Regions from separate parts of the Shewanella sp. KJ2020 genome, predicted to be linked through region 1. Evidence: predicted binding sites of a transcription regulator. Region 1 holds the regulator's gene; each other region holds the start of a gene.
The links. Region 1 encodes LexA, which represses DNA repair genes until DNA is damaged. Its sites were predicted from a motif close to TACTGTATNNNNATACAGTA; they were not measured.
Positions count from the first base shown of each region.

Region 2: the regulator LexA is predicted to act here: its motif matches at 4,141-4,160, upstream of recA (recombinase RecA).
Region 3: the regulator LexA is predicted to act here: its motif matches at 4,220-4,239, upstream of recN (DNA repair protein RecN).

Region 1 covers NZ_JAKUKD010000019.1:47,608-58,040, forward strand. The annotation lists gene MJO46_RS12040 (efflux RND transporter permease subunit) at 1-1,154, shown strand, start outside; gene MJO46_RS12045 (ribonuclease T2) at 1,374-2,462, shown strand; gene MJO46_RS12050 (VOC family protein) at 2,511-3,284, opposite strand; gene mtr (tryptophan permease) at 3,427-4,683, opposite strand; gene plsB (glycerol-3-phosphate 1-O-acyltransferase PlsB) at 4,683-7,106, opposite strand; gene lexA (transcriptional repressor LexA) at 7,267-7,887, shown strand; gene MJO46_RS12070 (cell division inhibitor SulA) at 7,884-8,396, shown strand; gene coxB (cytochrome c oxidase subunit II) at 8,798-10,336, shown strand; gene ctaD (cytochrome c oxidase subunit I) at 10,346-10,433, shown strand, end outside.
Region 2 covers NZ_JAKUKD010000031.1:219,637-230,069, forward strand. The annotation lists gene MJO46_RS17765 (peptidoglycan DD-metalloendopeptidase family protein) at 1-165, shown strand, start outside; gene rpoS (RNA polymerase sigma factor RpoS) at 245-1,225, shown strand; gene mutS (DNA mismatch repair protein MutS) at 1,320-3,890, opposite strand; gene recA (recombinase RecA) at 4,269-5,342, shown strand; gene MJO46_RS17785 (regulatory protein RecX) at 5,417-5,827, shown strand; gene alaS (alanine--tRNA ligase) at 6,132-8,756, shown strand; gene MJO46_RS17795 (aspartate kinase) at 8,766-10,022, shown strand; gene csrA (carbon storage regulator CsrA) at 10,141-10,338, shown strand.
Region 3 covers NZ_JAKUKD010000031.1:191,692-202,124, forward strand. The annotation lists gene thiL (thiamine-phosphate kinase) at 1-750, shown strand, start outside; gene MJO46_RS17660 (phosphatidylglycerophosphatase A) at 750-1,244, shown strand; gene MJO46_RS17665 (universal stress protein) at 1,344-2,222, opposite strand; gene recN (DNA repair protein RecN) at 2,528-4,189, opposite strand; gene MJO46_RS17675 (AEC family transporter) at 4,318-5,280, opposite strand; gene lldR (LysR family transcriptional regulator LldR) at 5,472-6,371, shown strand; gene MJO46_RS17685 (YjaG family protein) at 6,439-7,038, opposite strand; gene barA (two-component sensor histidine kinase BarA) at 7,013-9,814, opposite strand; gene rlmD (23S rRNA (uracil(1939)-C(5))-methyltransferase RlmD) at 9,914-10,433, shown strand, end outside.

The DNA of each region.
Region 1 (10,433 bases):
TCAAAACCCGTATCGATATGCTCTCCACTGGGATAAAAACCCCTGTTGGCATTAAGATCACCGGTGCCGATGTGAACGAACTCCAAAGCTTAGGGGCAGAAATCGAGGCCATCCTCAGTAAAGTGCCGCACACTAAATCGGCCTACGCCGAACGCAGTGGTGGTGGGCGTTACATCGATATCACCCCAAAACTGGATGTGGCAGCTCGTTACGGTATGTCGCTGCAGGATATTCAGGATGTAGTGCGTTACGCCATTGGCGGTATGGATATTGGCCAGTCGGTGCAAGGGGCGGAGCGTTATCCTATTAACCTGCGTTATCCCCGCGAACTACGCGATAATATTGAGAAGCTACGTGAACTCCCGGTGATCACTAAATCGGGAAATTACCTGCCACTGCGAAATTTAGCGGATATAGAGATCACCGATGGGGCTCCTATGCTCGCCAGTGAAAACGGTCGCTTAATCTCTTGGGTGTTTATCGATATTGAAGGAACATCTATCGGCGAATACATTACCACCGCCAAGCAAGCATTAAATGCTGAGCTAAAAGTACCTCCACGCTACAGCTACACCTTCGCAGGGCAGTATGAGTATATGCAGCGGGTCGATGCAAAACTGAAGCAAGTGATCCCTATGGCATTAGCGGTGATTTTCATTCTACTAATGATGACCTTTGGCTCCACTCTGCAGGCGAGTATTATCATGCTCAGCCTCCCCTTCGCGCTGGTCGGTAGCACTTGGCTATTGTATCTACTAGATTACAATATCTCAGTCGCCGTCGCCGTCGGTATGATTGCTTTGGCGGGCGTTGCCGCCGAGTTTGGGGTAATCATGCTGATTTACCTCAATAATGCCATTAAGCACAGGCAAGAGAAGAATAACTACCACACAGTTACCGATCTCAAAGAAGCCTTAATTGAAGGTGCTGTTATGCGTATTCGCCCTAAAGCCATGACAGTAGCCACTATCTTTTTTGGCCTACTGCCTATTATGTGGGGCGCGGGTTCGGGTAACGATGTAATGCAGAAAATCGCCGCACCTATGGTCGGTGGTATGGTGACGGCACCATTACTGTCGCTATTTGTACTGCCAGCACTCTACCTACTGATTTACTCGCGTAAACTGAACAACAAAGTTGAAACGATAAACTAGTCGGATATAGGCTCATAACGACCCAAGCTAAGTCACCTAAATCCCCTCAATACCTATAGGATTGAGGGGATTTTTATTATCAAATTGGCTCAAAAAAACCTAAAATCAGCACTCAATGTATGCCAACCCCATAAATTGCTCTTCGCTCAGGCAAGGATTCGCTCAATGACCCCATTCTATGCAGCTATAGTCAAAAAGCCCCTAAGTCGCTTATTCATAATGCTCTTATATGTACTAGGAGCATTGAGTGCTTACTCCTTCCCCGCCTTGGCCGCGCCCGCTAGCGGCGAGTTTATTGCCGACAAACGCTGTGAGCTCTTTCAATCGAAAAATAAACAAACCAATCCCGATGATTGGCAGAGCAATATGGGTGAGCGCTATCCAGTGCTCGAAATTCTCGGCAATAGCGTTAAACCTGATTGGCTGCGAGTACGGACCAATGCCACAACCTCGCCACTGCGCTGGATTAGCGGCGATTGTGGTCAATATCTGTCTAATATTGCTGGCAGTAATGTATCGACATCCGCAATGGCGGTGGAACCCGCGCAAACCACTAAAACATCGGATATCAACACAAAGTATAACGAGAACCTTAAAACACCGAGAACCACAGAAAAACGCCAAGCTAATCAATGCCAAATCGAGGATAATTTTGATTCACACATATTAGCACTAAGCTGGCAAAGCACCTTTTGTGAACTCTATGGCCGCCGTAAAGCCGAATGCCGCGCCCTCAGCCAAACGCCAGATTCAAGCCAGTGGCAACACTTTAGCCTGCACGGGCTATGGCCGAATAGACAACAATGCGGCACGCGTTATGGCTATTGCAGCAAGGTCAAATTGCAGCCGAATGATTTCTGTACTTATCCAGAATTTGAACTTAAACCATCGGTGCGCAAAAATTTAGAAGAAGTGATGCCAAGCGCCCGCTATGGCACCTGTTTGGAACGTCACGAATGGTGGAAGCACGGTACTTGTCGTAACCAAGACCCTAACGAGTATTTTTTATTAGCAACCCAGCTGACTCAAGCGGTCAATACCTCGGCATGGGTACAAAAATTCATCCATGACAACATAGGTAAGAATGTCAGTAAAAGTGATTTAAACCAAAGCTTTGATACAAGCTTTGGCCAAGGTGCACATACAAAAATCAGTCTAGAATGTGCTAAGGGATTATTAAGTGAAATCCGCATTAACTTGCCCGAAGTCATTAAGGCCTCGGACTCCCTACCTAGCCTACTCGCCAAAGCCAATCGGGCCAAAAAAGGTTCTTGCCCCGAGACCATAGCAATTGATAACCCGAATTAACCAGTTTTACAGCTAATAGACGCCCAGTGGGCGTCTATGCCTTATCGATCACATTTGATCCAGTTTAATCACCGCAAATGTCGCACCTTGGGGATCGGTAATCACAGCAAACCGACCCACCTCTGGAATATCACTCGGCGGAACACAAATTTGCCCTCCCAAACTCTGTGCTTTATTGGCAAACACATCGCAATCTGCCACCACAAAATACGGCATCCAATGGGCAGGAATATCTCCCCATTCGGGCATAATCGTCATCATGCCACCGATAGATTGGCCAGCAACCTGCCATTCAATATATTCAATATCAGCCACTTGGCTGGTTAGTGCTGTCCAAGGGAAGATTTTACAATAAAAGGCCTCTTCACTGAGGGGGGAACGGCATGCTAATTCGACCCAGCACAGAGTATTAACCTCGCCCTGACGACGGGCACCTATATGGTTTTTGGCCTGCCACAGAGCAAAGCGCGCGCCTTCGGGATCGCTGACCTGCGCCATGATCCCCGCATCACCCACAATATGCGGCCCCATATGCACTTGGCCACCCGCAGCTTGAATATCTGCAATACAGGCATCAATATCTCTCACGGCAAAATAGACTCGCCAATGGCTGGGGATCTGCGCCTCTGAACTCGGTATTTGGTACATGGCGCCCAAGTCGTCGCCATCTAGGTTAAACAGCGAGAAATGCCCCTCAGGAATAGGCATCTCAATCGCATTCCAACCAAACATGGCATGGTAAAATCCCTTAGCCCCTTGCCAATCGTGGCTTGCGAGTTCAACCCAACATGCATGTCCTTGTGCGTACTGAGTAATCTTCATTATTGGCTCCCATTTTTGTCTCAATCGTAGGAGTTAAGCTGGAGTTTTTCGTTCTGTCCAGTATCCGAATTAAAAAGACAGGCCTTAGGAATAAGTACAAAACAAAAAGCCCTCAAATGAGGGCTTTGGCGGCATAAACAAACTAGGAATATTGTGGCAGTAAATCCGCCATCGCCAGTAAATGGCAGGCCCCTGTGACTATGCCAAATAACACCACAAGGATGATCAAGGGGGTTCCACCTATCACTCTAAAACCTGTGCTGTCCTGGAATAGTTGCCGAGATTTATAGGCCATAAGCGCAGGCACTATCACTGCCCATACGGTCGCCGCTAATGCCGCAAAACCGATGGCGATAAGGAAACCATCTGGAAACAGCAATCCCAAAATCGTTGGCGGCACAAAGGTTACTAATGCGGTTTTCATTCGGCCTGTACGGGAATCATCGAAACCAAATAGGTCGGCGAGATAATCGAATAGACCTAAGGTCACACCGAGGAATGAAGACGCCACGGCCAAGTTGGCAAATAGGGTTAGCATGCTGTTTAACCAGCTACTCGCCATCACCTCCGACAAAGCGCCCACTAAGACCCCCATATTACCGCCCTGGGCGATAATATCGCTAAACTGGCTACGGGGAATATTGCCCATGGTTGCCACTAACCAACAGGTATAAATCACCAGCGCAATAAAAGTACCGATGAAAATCGCCTTGATAATGGTCGAGGAGTCCTTGCCGTAGTACTTCACTAAGCTAGGTACGTTGCCATGGTAACCAAAACTGGCGAGACCAAAAGGCAGAGCCGCCCATAAATAGGGAGCAAAATGCTGAGTGCCATCGGGCTCCAATAGCTTAGTCACATCTATTTCAATCAACAAATTGCCGATAGCAAGGAAGAAAGTGATGATCATTCCACCAAGCATAATAGTGGTAATACGATCCACGGCCTTAGTGCTAATTAACACTATGCTCGCTAACACAATGGCAAATACTAATCCCGCCACACTTTGGGGTAATACTATTCCCATGCCCTGCAAGCTGTGATTCACAATCGACCCGCCGCCACTAATGTAGGCATAGGTCAAAATATAGAGCACGAAGGCAATAGAAACGCCATTCACAATCCGCCAAAACTGCCCTAGGGTTTGTTTGGTTAAGGTATCGAAGCTAGCGCCAGGTTCAAAATGCAAATTGGTTTCGAGCAAGAGTAAGCCCGACATCAACATACAAAACCAAATGCCGAGTAACATAAAAATCGAATAGCCGAACCACATACCGGCGCCCACCACGGGCAAGGAGAACATCCCCGCCCCTACGGTTGTACCGGCAATAATCATGGCACCACCGAGCAAAGACTTACCTGCGGGCTTATGTTTAGCCGCATTCATATGATTTGCCATTAAACAATGTGCTCCGCAGTGACACTCGCTACAATCGTCTGTCTCACTGTGGCTCTCAATAGGCCATTGGCTTGATCTCGAATTCGCTCTACGTTGGATTTATCTCCCTCACCAGAGAAATAACCCAACTCTTTTAGCTTAACACTCAGCGTATTATAGAGTTTTTTATCGTAAAACTCAGGCGCAGTAATGCCGTGCAACGCCCCTAGACGCTGGGCAAGTAGATGGCTTTCAGACTCAAGTTCCGAGCGTTCCATCTTAGGTCTATGGGCTAACAAATTGAAAATAATTGCATAACGCTGCAGAGTTTCACTCACAGAACCCGCAAGCAGTAGCAGCTGGCTGGTGTGTTCCGTCACGACCGATAACCCCTCCTGCTCGGTCACTAAACCTTGCTCAACAAAGAGGTCCAGCACTTGATTTACATAGGCAGGTAAATCCTTAATGCCCATGAAAAGTTCGGCTTTTAGCAGCGGATAAAAGTCATTCACTATCCCGAGGATCTGCTGCCGCTGAATTTGCTCATTGTGGGTTAAACAACTCGCAATCAATGACGGGATAATAAATAAGTGAATAATGTTATTGCGATAGTAAGTCATTGAGGTCGCTTGATTCTCATCGATAGACACTATCTCACCTAATGGATCGGCATTAATGGAGAACTTATTCAGATCCAATCCTTGTTGCACTAAATGCTTACCATCGCCTTCGGCAACCGAGGTAAACGAAGTGTAAGGCACACGCTTAAGCAGGGTCAGGTATAAATCTAATTGACGCTCGAGCAAACAACGCTCTAGGGCGTTTCGCTCCGATGCCAATAACACTAAACTGGTCAGGGTGACAGAACTGGCGGCCGCGGCATCATTAATGCGCGTCATCACCCGATTCGCCAGCACATTAACCGCTGGCGTTAACCAAGTCGGTTTTTGTTCTGGATCATCGGCAAGCTCTGCCCGCCAATTAGGCGCCCGCTCATTTAAGAAGTTTTGCAGCGTTATAGGCTCACCAAAGTTCACATAACCTTGGCCAAAATTACCTAATTTACGAATAGCACCAAAGACTTGCCAAACAGATTCTTTCTGCTTTTTCTTACCGCTTAATTCTTTATGATAAGTGGCCACTTCCATCACATGGTCATAGCCTAAGTACACAGGCACTAAAGTCACAGGACGTTCAATCCCGCGCAGTACACTGTTCATCGTCATCGCTATCATGCCGGTTTTGGGTGCCAACAAACGCCCCGTACGCGAACGGCCACCTTCGGAGAAATATTCCACCGAATATCCCTTAGCAAACAGTTGGTCTAAATACTCACGGAATACTGCGGTATACAGCTTATTGCCATTAAAACTGCGGCGAATGAAGAAGGCACCACCACGGCGGAACATTGGCCCAGCGGGCCAAAAGTTGAGGTTAATGCCAGCGGCAATGTGCGGCGGAACCATGCCTTGGTAGTACAGAATATAGGATAACAGCAGGTAATCCATATGGCTGCGATGACAGGGCACATAGACTATTTCGTGGCCATCGTGGTGCAACTGCCGAACTTGCTCGGCACCTTTTATGTTGATCCCGCTATAGAGTTTGTTCCATAACCAAGTCAAGAAACGCTCTGCAATACGGACTAAACTGTCCGAATAATTTGCCGCAATTTCATCTAAATATTCAATCGCAGTCTCACGGGCTTGGGTTTCAGAAATCTTCTTGCTAGACGCTTCTTCCTGAATGGCCTTACGCAGGGATTCGGATTTAAGCAGCGAATGGAATAGCGCCTGACGATTTGGCAACACAGGCCCCGTCATCACCTTACGCTGACGGCGGAAATGCACCCGCGCAACCCGTGCTAACTTATGGGCGATCCCCATATCTGTGCCATGTTCGTCGGCCATATAACGCAGTGACACAGCATTGGAAAACTGCACAAAATTATGCCGACCTAAAAATAAAATCATTAAACACTTGCGCAGCCAGGTCGGATTTTCACGCTCCAATACCGCCGCCTTCATAGTGTCGTCTTCTTTACCCGGCGTGCGGCCCCAATACAGGCTGACAGGCACCAACTGGATATCCAGTTCAGGTCTTTCCTTATGCACGGCCAATAAACGCATAAAACATTCAAGGAAAGGCGCATTACTGGCACGCTCACCAAATAACGGCTTGCGTCCTTCGAGGCAAACGACGCGGGGAGCCACGACGCCATTGGCCACTAAAGGTTCGTAGGGACTGGGTAACCCTAGCTTGGCAGTGATTTCGCTCAATGCAGCGATATCACTAATGGATTCTGTTTTCATCACATAAGCAAGGGGTCTGGAAGCATCCAGATTCAGATCGGCAAAGGGATCCTGAGGCACCACAATAGTGTGCACTAAGTGTTTTTGGATCCAACGTAATGATTTCAACCAAAGAGAGTCTTGTTTAGGCATTTTTCTTATGCAATTAAATACGTTCACTAGCCCAATAGAATACCAGACTCTGGGGAACATTCGCTAATACTCTCCGATATCGTTAAAAAGTGGTTAATACTTGCACTACCAACAATACTGTATATACTAACAGTAACTGTATAGAAAAACAGGAACCACCATGAGACCCTTGACGCCACGCCAAGCTGAAATTTTAGAGCTAATTAAACGAAATATTGCCGATACAGGCATGCCACCTACTCGGGCGGAAATTGCTGCACGTCTAGGTTTTAAGAGCGCCAATGCGGCGGAAGAACATCTTAAAGCGTTAGCGAAAAAAGGCTGTATCGAGATCATGCCCGGTACGTCTCGTGGTATCCGTCTCCCAGCAGAGGAAGAAGAAGTCACTGAATCTGGCCTACCGCTTATCGGTCAAGTCGCTGCAGGTGAACCTATACTCGCCCAAGAACATGTTGAGCAGTATTACCAAGTTGATCCCAGCATGTTTCATCCACCCGCCGACTTTTTACTGCGCGTAAAAGGCGACAGCATGAAGAATATAGGTATTCTCGAAGGGGATTTGCTGGCCGTTCATAAAGTACAACAGGCAAGAAATGGCCAAGTGGTTGTCGCCAGAGTCGACGACGATGTCACGGTTAAACGCTTCGAAAAAAAAGGCAACTTAGTCTATCTACACGCCGAAAATGAAGATTATTCGCCGATTAAAGTCGATTTAAGTTTTCAAAGTTTAACAATTGAAGGACTCGCCGTCGGTGTGATCCGTAATGGAGATTGGCTATGAACAAACTACTCGGCAATGCCCCGCGCCATCCAGGTTTATGGTTAGATGAAGTACGAGATACAGATACCGACTGGCAACATACTCCGATTAGCTGTATGCCAACCCAAACCCAAGGACAGCACGAACTCGTGCAATTAAGTGCTCAACTCGCACAGCTCAGCCAGCAGGGGCGATGGGTTGTACTTATTAATCCTCCAAGCATCGGCTATAAGCAACTCCTTGCTAACGCTGGAGTACGTATGGATCGCATCCTGTTAGTCCATGCCAAAGATGAGGTTGAAACACTCTGGGCAATGGAAAAAGCCCTGACAAGTGGTACGTCCAGTGCGGTCATTACTTGGACACAATCACTCGATGCCCGCGATAATCGTCGTCTACAAATTGTCGCTAAAAGTGCCCGCGCTATGGGAATTGTGCTCGAAGAGGTGAACAGTCACTTACGCTGCGATACTAGGCTCGAGCAACAAACACACTTTAGCCAGCAAGCTTTTTTCAACTCTATGCATTAATTTTTTACGCTATATTTTACCGTCAAAGCCGCCTCACCTATGAATGTGAGGCTTTTTTTTGGCAATTTTTCAGACAATTAGAAAAATAAGTGATCTTGATCAATATTTAAACAGCAAGTATGGTTGGTTAAGTCGGTGATGATATATCACCGCCGTGGCACAGAAATCGAACAGCTATCCCGTTTGAAATGCCACTAAAAATAGAGAACAGATTTATTTCAGTCGTATGTGCCAGCGTGGCTTATACCAGCAGTAATAATACTTAATTAAAAGTAACAGCCGCCAACGCACGTTGAAGTCAAAAATGCTTTTTTGGGAACTGAAGAGTTTGCATAGAGTTGAGACTTACTGTGTTGCTCTTCTTTGTAGTTGCTATTCGCAATTGGCAGAGGAGAAGTCTTGTGAAGCAATTGTTGTATTGTTTACTCGTGGTGTTATTCGCACCACCGTTGGCCGCCGCAGATACGCGGCTCAACATGACCCCCGGCGTAACCGAGATCAGTGGCAAGGTTTATCACTTGCACATGACCATCTTGTATATCTGCTGTGCGATCGGCTTAGTGGTTTTTGGGGCCATGGTTTACGCCATGATCAACCACAGAAAGTCCAAAGGCGCAGTCGCATCCCATTTTCACGAAAGCACTAAAGTCGAAATTGCTTGGACTGTTTTGCCATTTATCATTTTGATCTTAATGGCAATTCCAGCAACAAAGACATTAATCGCGATGGAAGATCCCAGCAATGCCGATCTCACCGTAAAAGTCACGGGTTCCCAATGGAAATGGCACTACAGCTATTTCGATCAAGACATTGATTTTTACAGCATACTCGCCACACCCAGAGCACAAATAGAGGGCACCGAAACCAAAGGGGAAAATTACCTTTTGGAGGTCGATAAGTCGCTCGTGCTACCGATAAACCGCAAAATTCGCTTCCTGATGACCTCTGAAGATGTGATCCATTCATGGTGGGTACCCGCTTTTGCGGTGAAGAAAGATGCCAACCCAGGATTTATCAATGAGGCCTGGACGCGCATAGACAAACCCGGCATTTACCGCGGTCAATGCGCCGAGCTTTGCGGTAAAGACCATGGTTTTATGCCCATCGTAGTGCAAGCCCTACCCGAAGCCGAGTTTGATGCTTGGGTGGCGGAACAAAAACAAGCCGCAGGGGCTGCGGCAGAAGCCGCTCAAGCCGCATTATCACAAACCCTCAGTAAAGAAGAGCTTATGACCCAAGGTGAGCAAGTGTACCTAGGCCACTGTGCAGCCTGTCATCAACCCAATGGCGAAGGCTTAAAAGGCGTATTTCCACACCTCAAAGGCAGCCCGATAGCAACGGGATCGCTCAGTGGTCACCTTGAAATCGTGATTAACGGTAAAGCGGGTACCGCCATGCAAGCCTTTGGTAAGCAATTGACGGCACAGGAAATGGCCGCTGTGATTACCTATGAACGTAATGCATGGGGCAATAATACTGGCGATGCTGTGCAGGCCAAAGATGTTAACGAGCATATGAACGGCAGCGCTGGCACACCAGCATCTACTGCAGCGCCAGCCAATACGACCCCAACTCCCGCGCCTGAACCTGAGCCAGTTGCAGTTGTCGATCCCGCCAGCCTCCCCACACTCAGCCATGATGCTCTAATGGCCGAAGGTGAGGCTGTCTACGCCACCACTTGCGCAGCCTGCCATCAATTAACGGGTGCAGGAATACCCCCCGCCTTCCCGTCACTGGTGGGCAGCGCTATCGCCACTGGGCCCATTGCTAATCATATCGACATAGTAATACATGGCAAAACGGGCACGGCGATGCAGGCATTTGGCAAACAATTAAGTCCACAGCAACTCGCGGCCGTCATTACCTATGAACGTAATGCTTGGGGCAATAATACCGGCGATACAGTGCAACCTGCTGATATCGCAAGCCATGGACAGTAGGGGATTATGATGAGCACAATGACTCAAGATCAAACCGCAGCCCATGATGACCATCATCATGGTGCGCCAAAGGGCATCATGCGCTGGGTGCTAACCA
Region 2 (10,433 bases), on a different contig from region 1:
TATGCTCACGCAGATCAGATCTTAGTCACAGAGAAGCAACATGTCCTTGCGGGACAGACAGTTGCGAAAATGGGTAACACAGGCACTAACCAGGTAATGTTGCGATTTGAAATTCGTTATCATGGTCAATCTGTAAACCCACTTAACTATCTACCTAAGCAATGATTGTTTAGGGCCTTGTTGGCATGGAGGAAATAGAATTGCAGTAATTCAAGCAGTTAAATTAGGTTTGGGAGATTTGATCATGAGCCGTATAAATAGCACTGCCGCAGAAGAACTAGTAGATTTTTCCGTAGAAACCGCAGAGTTTGATCTCGAAAAAGAGGATACAGTCGCCGATTTAGTTCAAGAGCTTGGACTAGAACAACAGGTTCAAGATGACCTGCAAAAAAATCTTGATGCCACTCAACTCTATTTAGGTGAAATAGGGTTTTCCCCACTGCTTAGCGCAGAAGAAGAAGTTTATTTTTCCCGTAAGGCCTTAAAAGGCTGCGAAAAATCCCGTAACCGCATGATCGAGAGCAATTTAAGGCTCGTCGTGAAGATTGCCCGTCGTTACAACAATCGTGGCCTTGCCCTGTTAGATTTAATCGAAGAAGGTAACCTAGGATTGATCCGCGCAGTAGAGAAATTCGACCCCGAAAGAGGTTTCCGTTTCTCTACCTATGCGACGTGGTGGATTAGACAAACAATTGAACGGGCGATTATGAATCAAACCCGTACGATTCGTCTGCCTATCCATGTTGTCAAAGAATTGAATGTGTATTTACGTACAGCGCGGGAGTTAGCACAAAAGCTTGACCATGAACCCACAGCGGAAGAAATTGCTGAAAAACTGCAGGTTTCCAGTGCCGATGTGAGTCGTATGCTGAAGTTGAATGAGAAAATCACCTCTGTCGATACGCCTTTGGGGGGCGATAATGACAAAGCTCTGTTAGATGTGCTGGCCGATGATGATAATGTAGGCCCTGACTATAAAGTGCAGGATGAAGATATTTCTAACTCTGTCGTCAAATGGTTAAACGAACTCAATACCAAACAAAGAGAAGTGTTAGCCCGTCGATTTGGCTTATTGGGTTATGAGCCATCCACTTTAGAAGATGTGGGGGCTGAGATAGGTTTAACCCGTGAGCGTGTACGTCAAATTCAGGTTGAAGCACTAAAACGTCTACGTGATCTGCTTGGATCACAGGGGTTATCAGTAGAAGCCTTGTTTAGAAGTTAATGTCTTTGGGGAGACTTAATTTTAGCCTTACCGAGAGTAGTTTATATATAAACGCCCACAGAAGTGGGCGTTTTGTTATCTAAAATTCAATCGTTTAACTTAAACGTTTTAGCTCATACAGTAAATCAAGTGCTTGCTTCGGCGTTAAATTATCGGGATTGAGTGCCTGCAGTTTAGTGAGAGCGGGATTCTCAGCCGGCTCAGGTAGAGCGAGTAGGGTTTGAATGGGCGTTTTTGTGCTCTCAAGTTGATGATCGCGACTTTCTAATTGCTGCAATTTGTGTTTCGCCGCCTTAATGACTTTTGCTGGCACGCCCGCGAGTGCCGCAACCTGTAAACCATAACTCTTGCTGGCTGCACCCTCCTGCACTGCATGCATAAAGGCGATGGTGTCCTCATGTTCTATCGCATCTAAATGGACGTTATAGACGCCAGATATTAGCTCAGGTAGCTGAGTTAGCTCGAAATAGTGGGTGGCAAACAACGTCATAGCGCCGACTTGCTGGGCAAGATATTCCGCAGCTGACCAAGCTAGTGATAAACCATCGTAGGTCGATGTTCCACGGCCGATTTCATCCATTAACACTAGACTTTGAGCGGTTGCATTATGGAGGATGTTGGCGGTTTCTGTCATTTCGACCATAAAGGTTGAGCGACCAGAAGCCAGATCGTCCGATGCACCAATACGGGTAAATATTCGATCAATAGGCCCTATGACAGCCCGCTCTGCCGGTACAAAACAACCGATGTGAGCCATTAGGGTTATCAAGGCGACTTGGCGCATATAGGTCGATTTACCCCCCATGTTGGGGCCAGTCACAATCAACATGCGCCTTTGATTATGCAAGGTGACCGGGTTAGCGATAAACGGCGTTTGACTAACACGTTCAACCACAGGGTGGCGACCCGCATCAATTTTTACCCCAATTTCCGTGCTCAGTTCTGGGCAGGTATAACCTAAGGTTTCGGCACGTTCGGCAAAATTACTCAATACATCGAGTTCGGCAGCGGCTCTAGCAAAGGCTTGTAATTCATGTAATTTAGGCAGAATAAGATCGAATAGTTGTTCCCATAGCTGTTTTTCGAGGGCTAGGGCTTTACCTTGGCTGGAGAGGACTTTCTCTTCATATTCCTTAAGTTCGGGCGTGATATAGCGCTCCATATTCTTAAGGGTTTGACGGCGCTGATAATTTAGCGGTACTTGGCTTGATTGTAAGCGGCTGACCTCAATGTAATAGCCATGTACTCGGTTGTAGCCGACCTTCAGTGTCGCTATGCCTGTACGTTCTTTTTCCCGCGCTTCGAGTTGGACCAGATAATCGCTGGCACCTTCGCTCAATCCACGCCACTCATCTAATTCAGCATTGTAGCCTTCACGGATAACGCCGCCGTCGCGGATCAGCATGGGAGGATTATCGACAATGGCGTGCTCAAGCAAGGCTTGCTCTGCGGGGAATTCACCTAAATGTTGACGCAACTGAATGGTGTGCGGTGCGCTCAGTGTACTTAAACTTTTTTGTAAATCAGGCAATAAACTCAATGCTTGACGCAATCGGGCAAAGTCCCTAGGCCGAGCGGTACGTAGAGCAAGTCTTGCCATGATGCGCTCGATATCTCCGAGCGCTTTAAGCTGCTCATGCAATGACTCATGTACAGCGGTTTCAAGCAATTCATTGACAGCCGTCTGGCGAGCAAAAATTTGCGCATGATCCCTTAGTGGTTGATGGATCCAGCGTTGCAACATACGGCTGCCCATGGCTGTGGCTGTATTATCGAGCACGGCTGCGAGGGTGTTATCCCGTCCGCCGCTGAGATTTTGAGTCAACTCTAAATTACGGCGAGTAGCCGCATCGAGCACTATGGTATCGGTCTGATTGAAACGGGTTATGGCATTAATATGGGGCAGTGCGGTGCGCTGGGTATCTTTAACATACTGCATCAAGCAGCCCGCCGCTTGCAGAGATAAGCGCGCATCGCTAATACCAAAACCATGTAGGTCTTTAGTACCAAATTGTGCCAGCAGCAGCTTAATGCTGGTATCGTAATCAAATTCCCACTCGGGGCGGCGACGTTTGCCTTTGAAATGTTGTAATAATTCTAGTGCGCCAAAATCTTCACTGTAGAGAATTTCAACGGGATTGGTCCGTTGTAATTCGGCCTCTAAGGATTCTCGAGTCTCAAGCTCTGCAATCACAAATCGACCGGAAGAGACATCGAGGGTAGCATAGCCAAAGCCAACTTTCCCTTGATAAACCGCAGCTAACAGATTGTCTTGGCGCTCCTGTAAGAGGGCTTCATCGGTTAAGGTGCCTGGAGTCACTATGCGCACTACTTTACGCTCAACCGGACCTTTAGAGGTCGCGGGATCGCCAATTTGCTCACAAATGGCAACCGATTGACCAATTTGAACTAACTTAGCTAAATAGCCTTCAACTGCATGGTAGGGAATACCTGCCATAGGAATAGGATCGCCGCCACTCTTGCCGCGTGCGGTCAGCGAGATGCTCAATAATTCGGAAGCGCGTTTGGCATCGTCGTAGAAGAGTTCATAGAAGTCACCCATACGATAAAACAGTAACATATCGTGATGCTCTGCTTTCATGGTCAAATATTGACGCATCATAGGAGTATGTTTTTCTAAATCATCGGTATCAATTACATTCATTAAATCGTTATCGTCCGTTGTGACTGCCCTAAAGGCGATATCAATTGCGCGGGTAGTGGCTAACCCATCAGGGATTTTGGTCACTCGTGCGCAAAAAAGTTGCGCCAATCTTAGCAATAATTTGCTGAGAATTGAGCCCTAAACTGTGGATATTCGTTTATATAGTGACTTATCTGACTTAGAGTCATCTAAAAGCGGGTTAATTTAGGCAAATCCGTTGACCGAAAAATAATTCAGCCACAGGTCTTGATACTGTATGATTGTACAGTATACTAGTCAGCAGATTAAGACAGAAAGCCTCGCTTTTTGAATTGCCCGCGTTATTAAATTGAATATCACTTTTGACAGCCTAGATGCTGTCTAGATGAGGGAACAGGAATGAAGGTCGATCCAAACAAAGAGAAAGCACTTGCTGCGGTATTGAGCCAAATTGAAAAGCAATTTGGTAAAGGCTCCATCATGAAGCTGGGCGAAGATCGCTCCATGGATGTTGAAACCATCTCTACCGGTTCGCTATCTCTGGACGTCGCCTTGGGGGCTGGTGGTTTACCTATGGGACGTATCGTTGAGATCTACGGCCCTGAATCTTCAGGTAAAACGACTTTAACACTGGAAGTCATTGCCGCAGCACAACGTGAAGGTAAAACCTGTGCCTTTATTGACGCCGAGCATGCTTTAGATCCTATCTACGCTAAAAAATTAGGGGTAGATATTGATAATCTGCTTTGTTCTCAGCCTGATACTGGCGAGCAAGCCCTAGAAATTTGTGATGCGCTAACTCGTTCAGGTGCGGTGGATGTGATCATCGTTGACTCTGTGGCGGCGTTAACGCCCAAAGCTGAAATCGAAGGCGAAATTGGTGACTCTCACATGGGCTTAGCGGCGCGTATGATGAGCCAAGCCATGCGTAAACTTGCGGGTAACTTAAAGCAATCTAACACCTTACTTATCTTCATCAACCAAATCCGGATGAAGATTGGTGTGATGTTCGGTAACCCTGAAACCACTACCGGTGGTAACGCGCTGAAGTTCTATGCTTCTGTCCGCTTAGATATTCGTCGCACAGGTGCGATTAAAGACGGCGATGAAGTGATCGGTAACGAAACCCGCGTTAAAGTGGTGAAAAACAAAGTCGCAGCTCCCTTTAAACAAGCAGAATTCCAAATCCTGTATGGTCAAGGTATCAACCGTACTGGTGAGTTAGTTGACTTAGGCGTAGCCCATAAACTGATTGAAAAAGCCGGTGCTTGGTACAGTTACAAGGGCGATAAAATTGGTCAAGGCCGTGCCAACGCGGGTAAATATTTAACTGAAAATCCAGCAGTAGCCGCTGAAATCGATAAGACATTGCGTGAGCTATTGTTGAGTAACCCTAGCGCACTGGCATCATCTGCATCCGATGATGACAACACTGAGGGGAATATTGACTTAGAGACAGGCGAAGTTTTCTGAGCCAGTCAGCCCGTCAAGTCGCGGTCGCGCTACTCGCGCGCCGCGATTACTCCCGCCAAGAAGTTTGCACTAAACTGCTCGAAAAAGGCTTCGAATTAGCCGAGGTTGAAACCGCGCTAAATGATTGTGAGTCTGCGGGATTTATCAACGACAGCCATTATGCTGAATTGCTTGTTCGTAGCCATATTAGTCGTGGGCACGGTGCTATTCGTATACGCCAAGCTGTTGCACTCAAAGGCTTATCCAAAGAATGCATTGAAACCGCCATTGTAAACAGCGGTTGTGATTGGTTTGAATTAGCCAAAGATAAAGCGATCAAAAAGTACGGCAATCCTAAGGTCACAGAAGTCAAAGGCTCTAAAGCATTGGAACTGTTAACTAAGGAAAAGGCTAAGCGGGTACGCTTTTTACTCGGGCAAGGTTTCAGTTATGAACAAGTCACCTATGCACTCGATTACGATCCCAGTGACGACTTCGATAACTGATGTTATCCCATCTTGTTTTGAACCTCGATAGCCCTAAATATTAGCCGCTAACTTCACTCAACGTCATAACAGCAACTAGACGAATGCTCGCTTTGTTTCATCGGCGTGGGAGCCTTATTTTAGGCTTCAATTTGTGATAACCCATCCACCGTTGGGGATCTTGCTTAAAATATTAAATTCCTGATGGGTATATCCGCAATCAAGGCTGGTCGTCCTTCCTCAGTCTGCTTATAATGCTGGGCAAATTAGAAATGCGGCTACCTTTGGTGTAGCTGGTCATGCTTACCCAATTCAGGACGATTTCATGTATCAAACGACAGCAGAGCTTAGAAGTGCTTTCCTCGAATTTTTCCGCAGCCATGGTCACCAAGTTGTGGACAGTAGTTCTCTTGTACCCGGCAACGATCCAACACTGTTATTTACCAACGCCGGTATGAACCAGTTTAAGGACGTATTTCTTGGCATGGACAAGCGTAGCTATACACGTGCGACCACTGCTCAACGTTGCGTGCGCGCCGGTGGTAAACATAACGATTTAGATAACGTCGGTTATACCGCCCGTCATCACACCTTTTTCGAAATGCTGGGTAACTTCAGTTTCGGTGACTACTTCAAAGAAGAAGCGATCCGTTTTGGTTGGTCATTTCTAACCGAAACCTTAAAGCTGCCGAAGGAACGTCTGTGCGTAACCGTTTATCAAACAGACGATGAAGCCTTTGAAATCTGGAATAAAAAGATTGGTGTCGCCGCCGAAAATATCATTCGTATCGGCGATAATAAGGGTGCTCCATACGCTTCAGATAACTTCTGGCAAATGGGTGATACAGGCCCTTGTGGCCCTTGTACCGAAATTTTCTACGACCATGGCGATCATATTTGGGGCGGACGTCCCGGTAGCCCAGAAGAAGATGGCGATCGCTTTATCGAGATCTGGAACATCGTTTTCATGCAGTACAATCGCCAAGCCTCTGGCGAAATGTTGCCGCTGCCGAAACCGTCCGTCGATACAGGTATGGGCATCGAACGTATTGCCGCAATTATGCAGGGCGTTCACTCAAACTATGAAATCGATATCTTCCGTGCTCTTATCGTAAAAGCCGCCGAAATTATTGGTGTAACCGATTTATCTAATAAGTCACTGCGCGTGATTGCCGACCATATCCGTTCATGCGCCTTCTTGGTTGCCGATGGTGTGATGCCATCGAACGAAGGTCGTGGTTATGTACTGCGCCGTATTATTCGCCGTGCTGTACGTCATGGTAACAAGTTAGGTGCTAACGAAGCCTTCTTCTACAAGTTAGTGCCGACGCTGATTGATGTGATGGGCGATGCGGCCAAAGGCTTAGCGGAAACACAAGTTATCGTTGAAAAAGCGCTTAAAGCGGAAGAAGAACAGTTTGCCCGTACTTTAGAACGCGGTTTAGGTATTCTAGACACTGCGTTAAATGAATTACAGGGCGATACCTTAGACGGTGAAACCGTCTTTAAGTTATACGATACCTACGGCTTCCCAGTGGATTTAACCGCTGACGTATGCCGTGAGCGCAATATTATTGTCGATGAGGCAGGCTTCGAAGCCGCGATGGCCGAGCAACGTAGCCGCGCCCAAGCGGCGGGTAACTTCGGCGCCGATTACAACGCAGCACTTAAGATCGATGCTGAAACCGCATTCTGTGGTTACTCAGAACTTACTGGTAATGCTAAAGTCACCGCGCTATACCTGAACGGCGAGTCTGTTTCAGCGATCAATGCGGGTGATGATGCCGTAGTGGTGCTCGATGTAACGCCTTTTTATGCTGAATCGGGCGGCCAGGTAGGTGATAAGGGCGTATTAGTGGCCCAGGGCATTGAGTTCGTTGTTAACGATACGCAAAAGTTTGGCCAAGCCTCAGGCCATAAAGGCACATTAACGGCTGGCAGCTTAAGTGTTGGTCAAGTGCTTGAGGCAAAAGTGGATAAGAAACTGCGCCACCGCACTCAGTTAAACCACTCTGTGACGCATTTATTGCATGCCGCACTACGTCAAGTGCTCGGCACTCACGTCTCGCAAAAAGGTTCTTTGGTTGATCCTGAGCGTTTACGTTTTGACTTTTCTCATTTCGAAGCAGTCAAACCTGCGGAATTAAAGCAAGTCGAAGAATTAGTCAATACCCAAATTCGCCGTAACCACGAGCTGAAAACCGCTGAGATGGCAATTGATGAAGCTAAAGCGAAGGGCGCTATGGCACTCTTTGGTGAAAAATACGATGCAGAAGTGCGCGTGGTTACCATGGGGGATTTCTCTATCGAATTGTGTGGCGGTACCCACGTTGGCCGTACCGGTGACATTGGTCTATTTAAGATCACCTCCGAAGGTGGTATTGCTGCGGGTGTTCGTCGTATTGAAGCGGTAACCGGTGCTGAAGCTATGGCCTATGTGGCACAGCAACAGGCTGAGCTTGAAGAAGCCGCGGCATTGCTCAAGGGCGATACCCATTCAGTTGTGGCTAAGCTGAAGGCACAGCTCGATAAAATGAAGCAGCTCGAGAAAGAAATGTCGCAGTTAAAAGATAAGTTAGCGGCGGCAGCGAGTGCGGATTTAGCGGGTGATGCAGTTGTTGTTAATGGCGTTAACGTGCTGATTAAGAAGCTTGACGGCGTTGAAGCCAGTGCACTTCGCGGCCTGCAAGATGAGTTAAAGCAGAAATTGAAATCGGCCATTATCGTACTTGGTACGGCGCAGGATGGGAAAGTTAACCTGATCGCCGGCGTGAGTAACGACTTAGTCGGCAAAGTGAAGGCGGGTGAGCTGGTTGCTATGGTTGCTGCGCAAGTAGGTGGTAAGGGCGGTGGTCGCCCTGATATGGCGCAAGCGGGCGGTAGTCAACCAGAAAATCTGGATGCGGCACTGTCTCAAGTATTACCTTGGATTACTGAGCGTTTAGCTTAAGAGGTCGCTGTGCTCGAAAAACGAAAGCTTAGTGGTAGCAAGCTTTTTGTGAAAAAGTTTGGCGGCACTTCGGTGGGTTCTATCGAACGTATCGAAGTGGTTGCCGAACAGATTGCAAAGTCCGCCCACAGTGGTGAGCAGCAGGTGCTGGTTTTATCGGCCATGGCAGGTGAAACCAATCGCCTTTTTGCGCTAGCGGCGCAAATCGATCCCCGTGCCAGTGCGCGGGAACTCGATATGCTTGTTTCGACGGGGGAGCAAATCAGTATTGCCTTGATGGCAATAGCTCTTCAGCGCCGTGGGATTAAGGCTAAGTCGCTCACGGGAGATCAGGTTCAAATCCATACTAATAGTCAGTTTGGTCGGGCGAGTATTGAGCATGTCGATACGGCTTATCTCGAGTCCTTGCTCGCCGATGGCATAGTGCCCATTGTGGCGGGATTTCAAGGTATTGATCCCCATGGGGATGTAACGACCTTAGGGCGTGGTGGTTCGGATACCACTGCGGTTGCCTTAGCCGCAGCATTGCGAGCCGATGAGTGCCAGATTTTCACCGATGTGGCTGGGGTGTTTACCACAGATCCTAATATCGATAGCAGCGCCCGTCGTCTCGATGTGATTGGTTTCGATGTTATGCTCGAAATGGCTAAGCTTGGCGCTAAGGTATTGCATCCTGATTCCGTTGAATATGCAGAGCGGTTTAGGGTGCCTTTACGGGTGCTATCGAGTTTTGAGGCTGGACAAGGAACATTAATTCAATTTGGTGATGAATCTGAAGTCGCGATAGCCTCTTTAGTTCAGGGTATTGCCGTTAATAAAGCTTTAGCAACTTTGACCATAGATGGATTATTCACTACGAGTGAACGTTATCAGGCTCTTTTAGCTTGTTTATCGCGCCTTGAGATCGATGTCGAGTTTATAACGCCTTTGAGGCTAAATGAGGATAGCCCCTCAGACAGCGTGAGTTTTATGCTGGCGGAAGCAAAAGTGGATATTCTTTTGCAGGAACTAAAAGCTTTAAGCGCTAGCCTTGATCTAGGCCAATTGATTGTTGAGCGTCAACGTGCAAAAGTATCTTTAGTTGGCAAAGGTTTACAGGAAAAAATTGGATTATTGACTAAGATGTTAGAGGTCTTGGGTAATGAAACAATCCATGCTAAGTTACTCTCGACGTCGGGGAGTAAGTTGTCAACCGTGATCGATGAAAGGGACTTACACAAGGCGGTTCGGGCGTTACATCACGCTTTCGAGCTAAATAAGGTGTAATTAAATAACCGTTTGAGTATTGAATACTATTAATTTGTACTAAGCTGACCTTATAATAAGCCCATCTACCGGATGAGTGCCGTGTGTAAGCTGAATTAGGAAATAAAGGAGCTATCGAATGCTGATTTTGACTCGTCGTGTTGGCGAAACACTGATGATTGGTGATGAAGTCACAGTTACAGTGCTAGGGGTAAAAGGCAATCAAGTGCGTATTGGTGTGAATGCACCGAAAGAGGTTTCTGTTCACCGTGAAGAAATCTATCAACGCATTCAATCTGAAAAATCTGGTTCGCCATCAGAAGGTGGTAACTTTTAATACTGCGTTTCGACGTGAGTATTATGGACGCAGAAGAGTCAGTTTTTTAACTGGCTTTTTTATTTTTTTGAGTGAAAGATTGGCGCAAATCAACG
Region 3 (10,433 bases), on a different contig from region 1:
AATTTATCCGATCTGGCAGCTATGGGCGCCGAGCCTGCGTGGATGACGCTCGCCTTAACGCTACCGGAAGTGGATGAAACTTGGCTCAGTGGTTTTAGCGAAGGCTTGTTTGAGGCGGCCGATTACTATGGCATCGCCTTAATTGGCGGCGATACCACCCGTGGTCCACGGGCCATTAATATCACAGTACACGGCCAAGTTCCCCAGGGTAAAGCACTCACTCGCCACGGTGCTAAGGCTGGGGATTGGATCTATGTAACTGGTACGCTTGGAGATTCTGCCTTAGGTTTGGATATTATTCGAGGCGATCAACACGCGCGAGCAGAGCATAAAGAGTTTCTGATCAACCGCCATTATCGTCCTACGCCTAGGGTATTGGCAGGGCAATCTCTGCGTTCATTGGCGTCGAGTGCTATCGATCTTTCCGATGGTTTTATCTCAGATATTGGGCATATCCTTAAGGCATCACAGGTTGGTGCCATTGTCGATGTGGCGAATATTCCCTTGTCCCGTGCGATGAAAGATACAGTGAGTGAAGAGCACGCCTTAGGGTATGCGCTGACAGGGGGAGAAGATTACGAACTACTGTTTACTGTCCCCGAGGCACAAAAAGGGGCTTTAGAAACGGCTTTAAGCCATGCGGGGACTAAATTTGTTCGAGTTGGACAAATCAGCGCAGGTACTAAGCTTAAGCTGCAACTCAATGGCGCCCCCTTTACACCGCCTTACCACGGTTTTGAGCATTTTTAATGAATTGGTTTTCAACGGATCAGGCCCTGACTCGCCTGTCATTAAAAAATCCGGTTCACTTTTTAGCGCTCGGCTTTGGCAGTGGACTTGCGGCCAAGGCCCCCGGCACTTTCGGTACACTCGCGGCCATTCCTTTATATTTGCTGATGGCGCCGTTGCCTTGGGCTTGGTATCTAGGGTTAACCCTTCTTAGCGTGTTGGCTGGTATTTATATTTGCGATAAAGCCGCGAAGGATATGGGGGTGCATGACCATGGGGCTATTGTTTGGGATGAAGTGGCTGGGTTACTTATCACTATGATAGCGGCACCTGCGGGTTGGGTTTGGTTATTGATTGGTTTTGGTTTATTTCGCTTTTTTGACATTATCAAACCTTGGCCAATCCGCTGGCTCGATGCCAAAGTCGAAGGTGGTTTTGGGATCATGATCGATGATGTGCTGGCGGGCGTTTTTGCTTTTATCGGTCTACAAATTTTAGCTATGCTCTTCTTATAGCGGACATAGAGCGCCAACAAATCATATCTACAAAAAATGCCTTTATAACATAATGTTGATAAAGGCATTTTTTATTATTTCGCTCAATTTTTGTCTTGCTCAATGTTGTAGTTTCGGCTTTACGATATAGAGATCGGTTTTCAATTGATTGATAATATTTCGAGAAGCATTGCCTTTCAATAGACTCAACAATCCTTTGTGTTCAGCGCTCCCCATGACAAGCATATTTACATTAAGCCTTTGAGCTTCCATGGAAATAGTATCCTCAGGTAATCCCTCGACCACATGAAGATTATCGGTGTCGAGATTATAATACCGAGCAACATTGGTTAGTTTTTCTTGGTATTTATCCCGCTCAGACATCAGTAGTCTAGTGTCTGGTGCATTAAAGTTCATATAGAATGGATCGGGTAAGTAGCTATTAATTAAATGGAGATCATTAGCGAGAATATTCGCTACATGTTTGCTTTCTTCTATGAGAGTTTCATTAAAAATCATATGTGAGACGTTCTCATTGTCTAGTTCGAGCGCCGTTAAAATATGTCCATTTTCATGCCAATCATCAAGGTTGACAAACATCACCGGAATATCTGGCATGCGCAGTAATAGCCATTCATCTGCAATTAAAAATTCACTGAAAAAGGGTGGATAGAATTTGTGACTTACAACAATAAGATCATAGGGTAGTTGTTTACATTCGTTGACGACGGCGTTGTGGATAGAATGAGACTGGCATTCCTTTATGACAATAGGATGCTCTTTATCTGGGTAGGTTTGTAGAGGCTTTCGTTTTTTCTCTTTATTTTCAATATAGTCATCTTGATGAAACAGCAGACTCAAGTTGAAGTTATGGGTTCGTTTGACCTTTAGAACGGTTAAGGAGGCATGACTTTTTTGGGCTAAAATAACGGCTTTTTTGAGTACAGCCGCAGGTGAGACTACATCATCAATCGCGGCGAGAATATGTTGAAAGGACATGTTCTTCTCCTACTTCCTTTGGGTTATTAAGTCTAGGAGAAGCCCAATAATAGAGTAATATTAAATATCGCTATCAAATTTGCAATTTAGGTAATAATAATCTATGTAAATTAACGCTTTTAAATTCAAAATATTACTTAGTAGTGAAAACCCGTTATTTATCCTTTATACCTAAAATTATGTTTAATATACGAATTTATTCGTATTCAACAATCTTAATCAGCCCCAGATCAAAGTTTTGATCCACAATAAACTGCTGAGTATTAAATAGATTTTTGTCATTCAGGCACTTATATAGGTAACTACTATGCCTGTAATAACTCCCGCGCATTCGCCAAGGTATTAGTCGTGATAATATCGCCGCCGAGTAATCGAGCAAGCTCTTGAATACGCTGCTCTTTGTCTAATGCAGTCATTGTGGTCTCTGTACTCCCCGCTTTATTATGCTTGTTAACGAACATATGCTGATGGCCATTTCCAGCGACCTGCGGCAAGTGGGTTACACACAGCACTTGGGTTGACTCACCTAAGCTGCGCAGCATTCGGCCAACAACGGCGGCAGTCGGTCCTGAAATACCTACATCGACCTCATCGAAAATTAGTGTGGGTGTTGCCACCTTTTTAGCGGTAATCACTTGTATACCAAGGCCAATTCGCGACAATTCTCCCCCCGATGCTACCTTAGAAATAGGTTGTAAAGGCTGCCCTGGGTTAGTGGTTACCATAAATTCGATATGATCACTGCCGTTGGGAGACATTAACTCTGGGTTAAAACTGACATCAATTGTGAATTTCCCCTTAGGCATATTCAGTTCGTGGATAGACTGAGTTACGAGTTTATCTAGCTCTTTAGCATAGCGAGCACGGCTTTGGCTGAGTTTTTGTGCATTGTTAAGGTAAGCGGCTCTACTGGCATCGACCTGCAATTGAATTTCTTCGAGCTTGCTTTCGTCACTGTCTAAGGTGCTCAGCTCTGCTTTTAATGCTAAATGATGTTCGGCCAGTTTATTCGGGCTGACATGGTGCTTACGCGCCAGTTGCATGGCTTTTGATAGCCGTTCTTCTAAATAGGCGAAATGGGTCGGATCGAGTTCAAGCTTACTTAAATAGTGCTGTAATTCACCCGCACTTTCTTGTACTTGGATTAAGGCATCATTCAACATAATGTTGATATTGCTTAATGCAGGATCGTAGCTTTGTAGATCTTCTGCGAGGGAAACGACTCGGTTGAGCAGCGACTCTATGTTGTTATCTTCACCCTCGGTGAGTAACTCTAAGCTCGCCTGACAGGTATCAATCAACTCAGTACCATTGGCCAGAAGTTTGTGCTCTTGCTCAATTTCATCGAACTCATCGACTTTAAGAGCAAACTCATCGAGTTCTTCTACTTGATACTGCACTAATTGCTTGCGGGCAATACGTTCATGCTGGGAGGCTTCGAGTTGCTTTAGATCGGCCTCAATTTGCTTGCAGCGTTGAAAACTGGCGGCAACCGTATCGATAAGTAATCTGTGGTTGGCATAACTGTCGAGCAGGCTCAGTTGATGTTCACTCTTTAACATTGCATGGTGGGCGTGTTGGCCATGGATACCAACAAGCAATTGCCCCAGCAATTTTAACTGAGTCAAAGGAACAGGATTGCCATTGATATAGGCGCGCGAACGGCCATCGCTACCAATAGTGCGGCGTAGGATGCACTCATCATCGAGTTCAAGATCGTTATCTTCTAACCAACGTTTTGCCAGTGGAATATCATCCAAGGAAAAGCGGGCGCTGACCTCGGTTTTATTGGCGCCAGGGCGAACGCTGCTGGCATCGGCACGATTACCCAGGCAGAGCCCAAGGGCATCGATGGCAATCGATTTGCCCGCCCCGGTTTCACCGGTAATGCTGGTCATGCCGGGGCGAAAATCTAGCTCAAGAAAACGTACGATAGCGAAGTTATTAATGCTGAGTTGGCAAAGCATAGTGAATTCCTGTCGAAAAATATACCAAACCACTGTATTGATAAACAGTATATACTGATTTTATATACAGTAAAGTGGCTTGGGCAAATAATCGGCATTATGGGCAGTCAATATTTTTAATTAGCTGATTATGCGTGGGTTCTTACTAAGCTTTCTAAGACAGGCAAACTAAAGAAAGTGACTAAGGTGCCAAATAGAATGCCCTGGGCACTGGTTGAAGCCTGAGTATTATAGCGCTGGGCAAGCAAATACACACTCGCCGCCGTCGGTAATGCACTGAGAATAACCCCCATCACCAGATAGTCACCGCTGACACCAAAGCATTTCAACATGACAAAGGCGAGAGCAGGTTGTACTGCGAGTTTGAAGAGGTTTATTACGCTGAGTTCGATAAAATTGGCCACGCTAAAAAGGGAACTGTCCTTTTGATATCGCATCGCTTTTGCTAATACCATGCCCACGGCAAAGAGAGCACAGGGACTAGAAGTATTGCCTATTTGTTGGATCATCATAGCCAGCCCAGAGGGCAGTTGAATGCCGGATGCCGAGATGCCAACGCCAATCAAACAGCCGATTACGATGGGGTTTTTACCTACGGCCATAAGCATTATGATGGCGGCATGCTGCTGCCGCTGCGTATTGGTGGCCAGTTCCAAAGAGACTAAGGCAACGGCAAACATCAATACGGATAAAAGGCTCGCAATCGCCGCAGCAACTAAGGCACTTTGTTGCTGCGGAAAGAGAATGATCAGTAGTGGGATCCCAATAAATGCGGTATTGCCAAAGGTTGCATTGAGGGCTCGAATCGCGGCTATGGCATGTTTTTTGGGGTGTGCGATAAGGGATATACCTAGGCAGATCAGATAAATAATAACCATAGCTGCACTGTAGCCCGCAATAAATCCCCATTGCAAAATCTCGCCAATCGGTTGCTGTGCGAGGGCAATCAGTAAGATCGCTGGGAAGGCAATATAGTACACATATTGATTCAGCACTTGGTCCGTTTCCACGGGAAGAAGCCGCAGTTTTTGTACTACAGTACCCAGTAACATGATCCCGAAGACGGCAAACAGAGGGGTTAAGATAGTCATGTCCCTCACTCATCCTTTTGATTTAGTAATATTCGAACTAGCGCAGTAAAACTGTCCGCAAATTAGCATACCATTTACTGGTAAGGCTATTGCGCTATGGTCGTATAAATGAATAATTCAATGTTTAAAACACAGTTACTTAGCGTTAAGGTTGCTTGTAAAACCTGCGCAAAGGGACATTAGGAACTAAGATGAGTGATGATTTAGGCGGTGAATTACAGCTTATTTACCTGTTTGTGCACTTAGTGAATGCGGGGAGTTTTTCACAGGCAGCGAAGGCGCTCGATATGCCCATCGCTACTGTGAGCCGCAAGTTAGCTAAGCTTGAAGAAAAGCTCGATAAGCAACTTTTTATGCGCAGCACCCGTAAATTGCGATTGACGGAGGAAGGGTTAGCATTATTTCAGCGCTACCAGAGTGTTATTGCTCAATTTGATGAACTGAGTGGCGTGGGAAGTGATAAACCCGAAGGTACGTTACGCATTGCCGCCCCGATTTCGATTATCTCCATCATCTTTATCCGCGCACTGAATGAGTTTGGTCGTCTCTATCCCGATATTCGGCTGCATATTTCCCAAAGCAATGAATTGGTCGATTTGATTGATAAGGGGATTGATGTGGCGATTGTGGGTGGCGCTCAGCCCGATTCTTCGTGGGTTTCGAGTACCTTAGGTGAATTGGATTATTGCTTGTTCGCAACACCGGAATATTTAGCCAATGCCCCCCAATTAACGCACCCTGACGATTTAGCTGACCATCAGCTAATAAAAGTGTGGCCCTTATTTAACTGGCATTTAAAGCATCCCAATGGCGAGTCATTCTACTTTAATGGCCCGACTAAGTTGACCTTAACGGATTTGCACGGTGCGATTGAGGCAACATTAGATCACGGTGGGATTTTGTATGGTCCGGAATTATTTGTTAAACAGCAGATTAAAGCGGGGCGACTACAAGTGCTACTCCCTGAGTGGATAGGCGAGCAGCGGCGGATTTCTATTTTGTATCATCAACGTAGCCAACAACCGCTCAAGGTTAGGGTGTTTATTGAGTTTATGCAGTCAAAGGCGGCAGAACTGTTTTCAATGCAGTGATTGGGTTAAATCGGCTGATTTTTTAGGAGCATGAAGGGTGCTTGAGTCGCCCCAAGCACCGTATCGATTAAGCGACGCTGATGCCGATATTAGATACACCTGCCTCGATAATATCTTTGCGTAAACCTTTCACCAGTTCTGCGGTGATCTTGGGGTTTTCTTCAATAATTTCGAGCAGAGTATTTTGTAAGGTTTTTTCTTCTTCCATCACTTCATGGGCGAAGATGAAATCATCCAGTGCGTCATCGACGAGATCGACGTCGCTGATAGCCTCAATGTAGTTAGCGACAGTGCTTGAGGATAACTTACTGATATTCACTATATCTTCTTCAATCTTGCCTTGAATGGCGCCTAATAATGTCGATAGGGCAACGACGGCATCCATAGCGGGATAAACGCCATAGGCCTCAAAGTCAGCGGGATCCGGTGTGTTATCTTCTAATCGTTGCAGATGAACATCGATATTAAACTTGAGTTTATTGTCGTATTGGGATTGCCACAGCAACTCTAGGACAGTGCTTAATACAGCCGGATCGCCAAATTCGCAGACTTCTGAAAACAGTTGGTAGTTGGGCAACATGCGTTGACAGAGCGCAATAGCAAAGAGTTGTTTTTGTGGTAGTTCTAGCGCCTTTAGACGCTTAAAGAAGCCCGTTTTTTTGGTCATCTGTTATTTCCGCTGATAGCTGTGATAGCACTTGTTTTGCCGCCGATTCTACCTTAGTTAACTCATCAAGTAACTCTAGTATTTCCGGTTCGAGATCTGCCACTGGGGTTTCACGTTTTAATGCCGATTCAATCTCTTGGCATAAACGCTGTGTCGTCGGCACCCCGCAGTAGCAACTCGCGCCATGTAATTTATGTATGGTACTGAGCATAGTGGCTTGATCATTTTGATTCAGAGAGGTTTGAATTGTCTCCACGGTTTTGGGGAGTGAGTCTAAGAGCATCCTTAGCATATCTAGGGCTAAGTCCGACTTATGATTGGCCTGGGTTAAACACAGATCCCAATTTAAGGTGTGCAGATCAAAATGGGTAAACTTGGGCCGCGTGATCCAGCGGTTGATCACTACCTTAAGCGCTGCTTCATCTATGGGTTTAGGTAAGTAGCCATCCATACCGCTGCCTAAAATTAGTTCGCGCTCTTCGGCTATCGCGTGGGCCGTTACCGCAATAATCGGAGTGTTGCGGTTCATTGAACCCTGGCGAATTTGTTTAGTGGCGCTAATCCCATCGGTTCCTGGCATTTGGATATCCATAAAAATCAGATCGAAGGTACGGCTCTTCGCTTGTTTTACGGCTTCTTCACCGCTGTTAACGGCGATTACCGTCGTCACTAGCTCGTTGAGTAAGGTTTCTATCAGTTTTAAATTGGCAAAATTATCATCCACTGCCAGCACCGTTAAGGATTGACGGGCGGCAGGGGCTGCAATGGCAATGGGCGCGACTATGTCGTATTCCATGGGTGGATAAAGCATATTGCGAGCGAGTTGATGTTCACTGACAGGCAGTGAAAGTACAACATCGGCATTGGGGCGGATAAATTGACTGAGTGCATCTTGCTCTTGGCAATCGTACAGCACAATTAAACAATCGGTTTTTGTTTTGGCTAGATTTAAGGTATTAACCAGTTGGCCTGCATCACTAAAACCGTGGCAACTCAACAGAATATAATCGAAGTTGCCCTCGGTGGTGCTGAGGGTGATGAGTAAACTTGGAATATGCTGATGGTGGGTGACTTTGGTCTCCCAGAGTTGCAATTGACGGCTGAGGACTGAGTGTGTCAGTACCCTAGGCTCATAAAAGAGTATGGTTTTATGCTTGAGTTTCTCAAGCGGCAGCGAGTCGCCAAGCTGGAATTGGCCAAGCCCTAATGGCAGGGTAAACCAGAAATTTGAGCCCTTATCGACGGAGGAGGTAAAACCAATTTGGCCGCCCATTTGATTGACTAAACGTTTAGTGATGACTAGACCGAGCCCAGTGCCACCGAAGCGGCGTGATATTGATGAATCGGCTTGGCCAAAGGCTTGGAATAAAAAGTCCTGCTGGCTTTCATCGATACCAATACCCGTGTCTATGACATCACAACGTAGTACGACCTGTTCGTCCGATTGACTCTGTAATTCGAGTTTGACCAATACACTACCCGAGTCGGTAAACTTGATCGCATTGCCGACCAAGTTATTGATAATTTGACATACACGCATGGCATCGCCATTGACACTGTCGGGCACATTGGGGGCGATATCGACGACCAGTTCTAGGCCCTTTGCTTGGGCGCTGCCCGAGATCAAGGTCATAGTATCGCCTATCGTTTCCCGCAAACCGAAGGGCATGTTTTCCAACACCATTTTACCGGCTTCAAGTTTGGAAAAGTCGAGGATATCGTTAATGATTGCCAGTAGATTGGTAGCACTGCGCTCAATGGTATTGATGTAATCGACTTGGCTCGAATGCAAAGGGGTTTTTACCAGTTGGCGAGCAAAGCCGATGACCCCATTGAGCGGCGTGCGCAACTCGTGGGACATATTGGCTAAGAATTCAGATTTAATTCGGCTGGCTTCTAAGGCGCGTTTCTTGGCTAAGTCTAGCTCGACGTTTTGGATTTCAATCTGCTCTAAGGTTTCCCGCAGATCCGACGTGGCTTGGTCGATATTTTGCTGCATCTCATCGTGGTATTCCGATAGCGACCCTGCCATGGCATTGATACCGCGTTTGAGTAGGTCCAGCTCTCCAATCAGATTGCCATCTAAACGCGCATCTAATTTGCCCTCACGTATTTTGGCGACCACACGCACCATTTCGGTAATAGGCTGGGTGACGTTTTTCACTAAACGGAAAGTGAATAGCAGGTTTAATTGCACCCCGATCAACACAATAATAAAAGCGGCAACGGCGGCCCTGTGCTGCTCGAGTAAGGCGCGCTCCTTATTGATAATGACAGAAATATACCCCAACAGCTCGCCATTCTCTGTGTGAGTGTCCATATCGGCGGGAGCTGCGGTGGGCGCAGTGGCAAAAATGGGGGTGCGTAATATCAGGCTATCGCCGACATGTTCGATTTCTGTCTGCTGTAAATTGCCGAGCGCCTCTTTATAGCGCATGATCTCAAAGTCTTTATGGTAATGGGAAGTGACAAACAGCTGGTTGTGAATATCAAAAATGGCGATGGATTTCACTAAGGTGGATTTATTGAGCTGCGCCGCGGCGAGTAGGCGTTTGGTGGCCTCACGATCGTTGCTGACTAATCCCCCTTCACTGGCGATGGCGAGGGGCTCAATAATATTACTGCCCTGCTCGATGAGCGTATCTTCGAGCTCATAAAAACGGTTTATGGTAAAGTAGCTGCCCAGAAGAATACCGACCAAGATCGTTGGCGCAAGTGCCAGTACCAGAACCCAAGAACGTAGGCTGTATTTGGTCATGTTGTTGACAGGGTTCATAGCAGCGGTGGTAATTCCTGAAACAGAGACATAATCGTTTTATAAGACTGCCAGAAAAAGGCCTGTCTTTGCCAGTTTTTTATTGATTTAGAGGCCGAAATGGCACAATTTTTTAAAGCAAAACCAAATAGTTCCAAACAGTTGTCGGCTAAATTGTCGCTGACGGTCAACCAGCTCGATCACTTAGGGGCAGGTATAGCACAACATCAGGGAAAAGTCGTGTTTATCCCAGGTGCGCTGCCTAATGAAAACGTGCAGGTACAGCTGACGGAGCAAAAGAAAAATTATGCCCGCGCCAAGTTGATTAAAGTCGATACCCCGAGCCCTGAGCGCGTTACGCCCGAGTGTCCACACTATCACACCTGCGGCGGCTGCGACTTACAGCATATGTCCTTAGCGGGCCAACGTGAGCATAAAGAAGCCGCGCTGCTGGATATTATGGCGAAGTTTGCTGGCACCGAAGGCGGCGCTTTATCGCCCGCATTAACGGGGGAAGGCTGGCATTATCGCCGCCGTGCCCGTCTTGCAACTTTATTCGATAAAAATACCAAACAGTTAAGTTTAGGTTTCCGCGCGGCCAGTAGCAGCAATGTGGTGCCTATCAGTCAGTGTCAGGTGT